2 regions of the Streptomyces sp. NPDC048197 genome follow, and region 1 is predicted to be linked to the other one. Evidence: riboswitches for the same ligand, from Rfam matches in the RefSeq annotation. Region 1 holds a riboswitch; the other holds the start of a gene.
The links. Region 1 has a riboswitch for cyclic di-AMP ahead of ACGF4C_RS03695 (M23 family metallopeptidase). Riboswitches for the same ligand answer to the same signal wherever they lie in the genome.
Positions count from the first base shown of each region.

Region 1 (3,156 bases):
CGGATCTCCCGCCCCCGCCAGGGCACCGAGGAGACCGTCGCGCGGGTCGACGCCGCGGCCGTGCGCGCCTTCTACGACGCGCACGTCCGGCCCGCCACGGCCACCGCCGTGATCGTCGGTGACTTCACCGACATCGACCTGGCCGCGGCGCTCGCCGACACCCTCGGCGCCTGGACCGGTTCGACCGCCGAGCCGGTCAGGGCCACCCCGATCGCCGCGGACGACACCGGCCGCGTGGTGATCGTGGACCGCCCCGGCGCGGTCCAGACGCAGCTGCTCCTCGGCCGGATCGGCGCCGACCGGCACGACCGCGTGTGGCCGGCCCAGGTGCTCGGCACGTACTGCCTGGGCGGCACCCTCACCTCCCGGCTGGACCGCGTGCTGCGCGAGGAGAAGGGCTACACCTACGGGGTGCGTGCCTTCGGCCAGGTATTGCGCTCCACGGCTCCCACGTCCCCCGAGGGCGCCACCGGCGCGGCGTTGCTCGCCATCAGCGGCTCGGTGGACACCGCCTCCACCGGGCCCGCGCTGGAGGACCTCTGGAAGGTGCTGCGGACCCTCGCGGCAGAGGGGCTGACGGACGAGGAGCGGGACGTCGCGGTGCAGAACCTCGTCGGGGTGGCGCCGCTCAAGTACGAGACCGCGGCGGCCGTTGCGGGCACCCTCGCCGACCAGGTGGAGCAGCAGCTCCCGGACGACTATCAGGCGCAGTTGTACCTCCGGCTCGCGGAGACCGGCACGGTCGAGGCGACCGCCGCCGCCGTCAATGCCTTCCCGGTGGACCGCCTGGTGACCGTCCTGGTGGGCGACGCCGCGCAGATCACCGAGCCCGTCAAGGCGCTGGGCATCGGAGAGGTGACGGTCGTCAGCGGCTAGCCGTCTCTTGGCGCATGACGATGCGTCATGTCTTCACCGGCTCCCGTGGTGTTCGCTCACCACGGGAGCCGTTGCATGTCCGTGCGAGTCGGCCGGAGTCCGGCCGGAGCCCGTCGGTGTCCGCCGTATGTCCGGTTTGTGAGGGCTCGTTGAGCCGGAACTTGTGGCATCCCGCACAAAATCGCGGTTCCGTTTGGCTCCGCAAAGTGGCCCCGATTAGCGTCGGTCCGGCTGTTCGTCACAACTCCGCCACAACAGTGGCACCGGACAGTCATCGCCGAGTCCCCCTACGGCGCGAGCCAGGGGAGCCGGGGACCCACGTCCCTGGGGTGAATCGGGCCCCTCTCCGGAGGAGCCCGTAGGAGACCTTCCTGCTCCGAACCCGTCAGCTAACCCGGTAGGCGAGAGGGAAGGAAAGGACAAGCCAGCACATGGCGTTCACCCGTGCCACCGGGAAGCACCGCAGGGCCAGCCGCAGCGCCCGGACGACCCGCAACCTCGCCGGCATAGCCACCCTCGCCACCTCCGGCGTCGTCGGAACCCTGGCTTCGCCGGCGCTGGCCGCCACCGACGCGGCCCGCACCCAGGACACCGGTCTCACCCAGGCCGTCGTGCTCGGTGACGAACTCGCCCACCGCCTGGAGGTCCAGGCCGACGCCCAGCAGGCCGCCGCCGAGGTCGCCGCCGTGAAGGCGAAGGCCGAGGCCGAGGCCAAGAAGCGCGCGGCGGAGGCCGAGCGGCACGCCGAGGCGGCCAGGAAGAAGGCAAAGGCGGAGCGCGAGGCCAAGGAGCGGGCCGCCCGGGACGCCGAGCGCAAGCGCCTGAACGCCTTCGTCGCCCCCGTCGCGGGCTCCTACGTCTCCACCGGCTACCAGGCCTCCAGCAGCCTGTGGTCGTCCGGCAGTCACACCGGCATCGACTTCCACGCCGCCACCGGGACCTCCGTGCACGCGGTCGGCGCGGGCACCGTCGTCGAGGCCGGCTGGGGCGGCGCGTACGGCAACAACATCGTGATCAAGATGCACGACGGCACGTACACCCAGTACGGCCACCTGTCGTCGATCGGCGTCTCGGTCGGCCAGACCGTCACCCCCGGCCAGCAGATCGGCCTCTCCGGGGCCACCGGCAACGTCACCGGCCCGCATCTGCACTTCGAGGCCCGCACCGGCCCGGACTACGGCTCCGACATCGACCCGATCGCGTATCTGCGGTCGCACGGCGTCAACGTCTGAGCCGGCGTCCGACCGGTCCGCCCCACACCCTCGGCGCACGCCTCCACATGCCCCGCGCCGGCTGGCCAAAAAATATCGCCGAATACGCGGAGTCCGTCGGAAAAGCCGCGCCGGTCGAATAGAGTCTCGGAAAAGCCGCCGACCGGCGGCGTTTTCCGGGGATTACGGCGGAGGCACGATCGATGCGAGGCCATATTTCCGCGCATGCGGTGTGCACGGCGATTCGCGAGGACATCGTCTCCGGTGCACTGGCGCCGGGGAGCCGGCTGATCGAGGAGATCCTGGCGGCCCGCTACGGCGTCTCCAGAGTGCCGGTCCGCGAAGCGCTGCGCACCCTGCAGTCGGAGGGCTTCGTCACCACCCGCCACCACGCGGGCGCCTGCGTCGCCGAGCCCACCGAGCAGGAGGCCGCCGACCTGCTCGACATCCGCGCCCTGCTGGAGCCGCTGGGCGCGGCCCGCGCGGCCGCCCGGCGCACCCCCGCCCATCTGAAGGTGCTGCGCGGACTGGTACGGCTGGGCCGCGAGCGGGCCCGCCACGGCAGCCCCGCCGACCTGCGCCAACTCGACGGCTGGTTCCACGAGACGCTGGCCCAGGCGGCCGGCAGCCCCAGCCTGACCGCGCTGCTGACCCAGCTGCGCCGCAAGATCGAGTGGATGTATGCGACGGAGCCGACGCCGCGGGCCGGTGAGGCCTGGGACGACCACGGCGCGGTGCTGGACGCGGTGGCCCGGGGCGACGCGGAACGGGCCCGCGCCCTGATGGCGGCGCACATCGAGCGGTCGCTCCCGGTGTACCGGCTGCGGCGCCTCGCCGCACCCGACGTGAGCGATACGAAACGGCCCGTCAACACAGCGCGCGCCCGTTCTTAACAAGCGGGCCGTATACAAAGGGGTACGCGTTTTCCGGGGCGGCGATGGTTTCCGCCTTTGATTACTGGTTTCGGCACGTGCCTGCTTTCCGGCGCGTATACGACACCGCAGGCTTTCCGGTGCATGCCTTTCCCTCGCGTACTGGCCGCCCCGATCCATGAGAATTCCGTGGCGGT
Region 1 is NZ_JBIDAJ010000002.1:117,768-120,923, forward strand. Features, by position in the region: gene ACGF4C_RS03690 (M16 family metallopeptidase) at 1-876, shown strand, start outside; cyclic di-AMP (ydaO/yuaA leader) riboswitch at 1,142-1,295, shown strand; gene ACGF4C_RS03695 (M23 family metallopeptidase) at 1,308-2,108, shown strand; gene ACGF4C_RS03700 (GntR family transcriptional regulator) at 2,291-2,980, shown strand.

Region 2 (3,156 bases), on a different contig from region 1:
CAGCGTCGCGGGGCGAGTGGCTATTCCCGCTTACGGGAGTTATTCCCGTTCCTCGGACCTTCTCGCTCCTCGGACCTTCTCGCTCCTCGGGCGGCGGCCACCTTCGCGCCGTGGCCGCCCGCCCCGCCCGTCAGGTGCTCAGACGTTGACGCCGTGGTCGCGCAGCCAGGGCATCGGGTCTATCGGGTCGCCGGCGCCGGGGCGTACCTCCAGGTGGAGGTGGGGTCCGGTGACGTTGCCCGTGGCGCCGACCCGGCCGATGACGTCGCCGGTGCTGACCTTGCCCGAGGTCTTGACCATCGAGGACAGGTGGCAGAACCACAGCTCGGTGCCGTCGTCGAGGGTCAGGACGATGCGGTAGCCGTACGAACCGGCCCAGCCGGCCTGGGTGATGGTGCCGGAGTGCACGGCCTTGACGGGCGTGCCGGTCGGGGCGGCGAAGTCCTGGCCGGTGTGGTCCGCGACCCAGCGGTCACCGGCCTGCCCGAAGCTCGCGGTGAGGGTGTACGAGGAGACCGGGGTGATGAAGCTCTGCGCCAGTTTGGCGAGGCGTTCGGCCTCGGCCTTACGGCGGGCCTCCTCCTCGGCCTTGCGCTTGGCCTCGGCCGCTGCCTCCTTCTTGGCGGCCGCGGCCTGCTCGGCGGCCTTCAGGTCCGCGGCGGCGTCCGTGGTGGCCTGCTTGATCGCGGCCTGCTCGGCGGCCTCGCGGGTCTCCTGCTCGGCGGCGCCCTGCTGGGCGTCGGCCTGCTGGAGGATGCGGCTGCGCAGCGCCTCACCGGCGTTCGCGCCAGAGCCCGAGCCCGTACCCGCGTCAGAGCCGGAGCCAGAGTCCGTGCCCGTGCTCGATCCGGCGCCCCCGCCCGCGCCCGCGTCCGCGCCCGTGCCGGTGGTGGACGGCGAGCCCGGCCCGGCGTTCCCGGTGAGCGGGTCGGCGGGAGTGGTGGCGGAGGAGGCGGAAGCGGTGTGCGCGCCCCCATCGGTGTGCGAGCCGCCGTCGGATATCAGGTCGCCGACGCCGGGCAGGGAGGCGGCGTCCGGGAGGTGGTCGGAGACGGCGTCGGCCACTCCGCCGAGGTCGGGCATCGAGATCGGCACCGGCGGCCGGCCCTCGGCCGTGGCCATCCCGCCCGCGCCGACCGCCGCGATGACGCCGACGCCCAGGACCGTCCCGCCGCGGGCGAGTCCACCGCCGCGCTGCCTGGCCACCCGGTGCTTGCCGCGGACCGGGCGGACGGACTCCTCGGTGGGGTTCCATTCCTCCCACTGGCCGTCGGCGTCACCGTTCGCCTCACCGGCCGCCGCGCAGCGGGTGTCGGTGACGACAGCCGTGTCGGCACCGACAGTGGCGTCGGTGCCAAAAGCAGTGTCGGTGGCGAAAGCAGTGTCAGTGGCGACTGCGGTGTCGCCGGGATGCGCGAAGGCGTTGGGGGCGTTGGGAGCGCCTGACGCGTACCGGGCATACGGGGCGCCCGGGCCCCGGTCGTCGGAGTCGTAGGCGGACGGAGCCTCGGGGACAGGCCTGTTGGACGCCACGGGGGCGCACTCCTTTCCTTCCTTCTCGCCTACCGGGTTAGCTGACGGGTTCGGAGCAGGAAGGTCTCCTACGGGCACCCTCTGGCGAAGGCGTCCGATTCACCCCAAGGTGGTGGTTCCCCGGTTCCCTTGGTGCAGTTCGAGGTGCTGGAGGTGCGTGAAAAGCGCGTGCGGGATTCGGCGTCGGCGCACGGTGCCGCCTCTTGCGGCGGCTGGGACGACCGCGCTGCGTTATCGGACAGTAATAGAGATCGCGACGGTTTTCCAAGCCTTCCCGGGAATCCATATGCCTCGCGCACCAGCTTTGGCGTGGTGTTTTCCGGTCACCATGGCCATAAATCGGGCGAGTTGACCGCACCGCCCCGTGCCGCGTCTAAACGATCTCTCGATGATTGTGCGTCAGTTGTTATGCGGAGGGGTGCCTGCCCATTACGGAACGTGAAGACAGTAACGTCGGATCATGGTCGTCAACGCCGAGCGCCCTGGACACTCCCTGCACCCCGGACACTCCGAGCGCCCCGGACACTTCGAAAGTCCCGGATACGCCGAGAGCCCCGGACCCGCCGAACGCCTCCGCAACGCCGGCCCCGGGCGTCACGGCCGTCCCGGCCACGGCGGAATCCCGACCGGAAACGCCCAGGACGTGGCGCGGCGGTACCACGAGTTCTCCTGGCGCGAGGCGCGCGGCCGGTCCGACGCCCACGAGGAGTTGAGCGCCCGGATCGGCCAGGACCAGGAGCTGTGCGAGCTGCTGGCGGGTTCGCTGCCGGCCGGCAACAAGCAGCAGCCCCAGCTCCTGCTCGCCGCCGTACGCCACCTCGACGGCCCGCACGCGGAGCAGGGCCCGCGCGGCGCGGCGGCGTACGGGCGCTGGCGCGAATGGACGATCCGGCACTGGGACCAGGTGCGGGACGTGATCATGCGCCGCGGCACCCAGACCAACGAACCGGCCCGCTGCGCCACGCTGCTGCCGCTGCTCGCCCGGCTGCCCCAGCCGCTGGCCCTCCTGGAGGTCGGCACCTCGGCCGGGCTGTGCCTGCACCCGGACCGCTATCGGTACGCGTACGGACACGGACACGAGTACGGGTACGGGGAAGCGGGCGGACCGGCAGCCCACGCCCCGCTCGCCGAAGTAGGCGCGGCCGACAGCCCCGTGGTCTTCCACTGCCAGGTGCCGTCGCCAGTGCCGGGGGCGGGGGCAGGGCCGGCAGGGCAAGGGGCGTCGCACCTCCCCACCCGCCTGCCCGAGGTCGTCTGGCGGGCCGGGATCGATCTCGCACCGCTCGACCCGGTCGCCGAGCCGGACGACCTGCGCTGGCTGCAGTCGCTCGTATGGCCCGGCGACGAGGCGCGGGCGGCCCGGCTGTCCGCGGCCGTGGACGCGGTGCGGGCGGTGCCGCGGCCGCGGATCGTCCGCGGGGACCTGATCGACGAACTGCCCGCGCTGGCGGCCGAGGCGCCGGCCGGGGCGACGCTGGTCGTGTTCCACACCTCCGTGCTGAGCTATCTGCCGTACGCCCGGCGCGAGGAGTTCGCCCGGCTCGTACCGTCGGTCCTCGACGGGCGGGACGGCGGCGGGCACTGGATCTCCCAGGAGCACCACTCCGTACTGCCGTGGCTCCC
Region 2 is NZ_JBIDAJ010000051.1:24,141-27,296, reverse strand. Features, by position in the region: gene ACGF4C_RS36615 (M23 family metallopeptidase) at 139-1,533, opposite strand; cyclic di-AMP (ydaO/yuaA leader) riboswitch at 1,545-1,699, opposite strand; gene ACGF4C_RS36610 (DUF2332 domain-containing protein) at 1,994-3,156, shown strand, end outside.
Region 2: another riboswitch for cyclic di-AMP. It lies ahead of ACGF4C_RS36615 (M23 family metallopeptidase); the one in region 1 lies ahead of ACGF4C_RS03695 (M23 family metallopeptidase).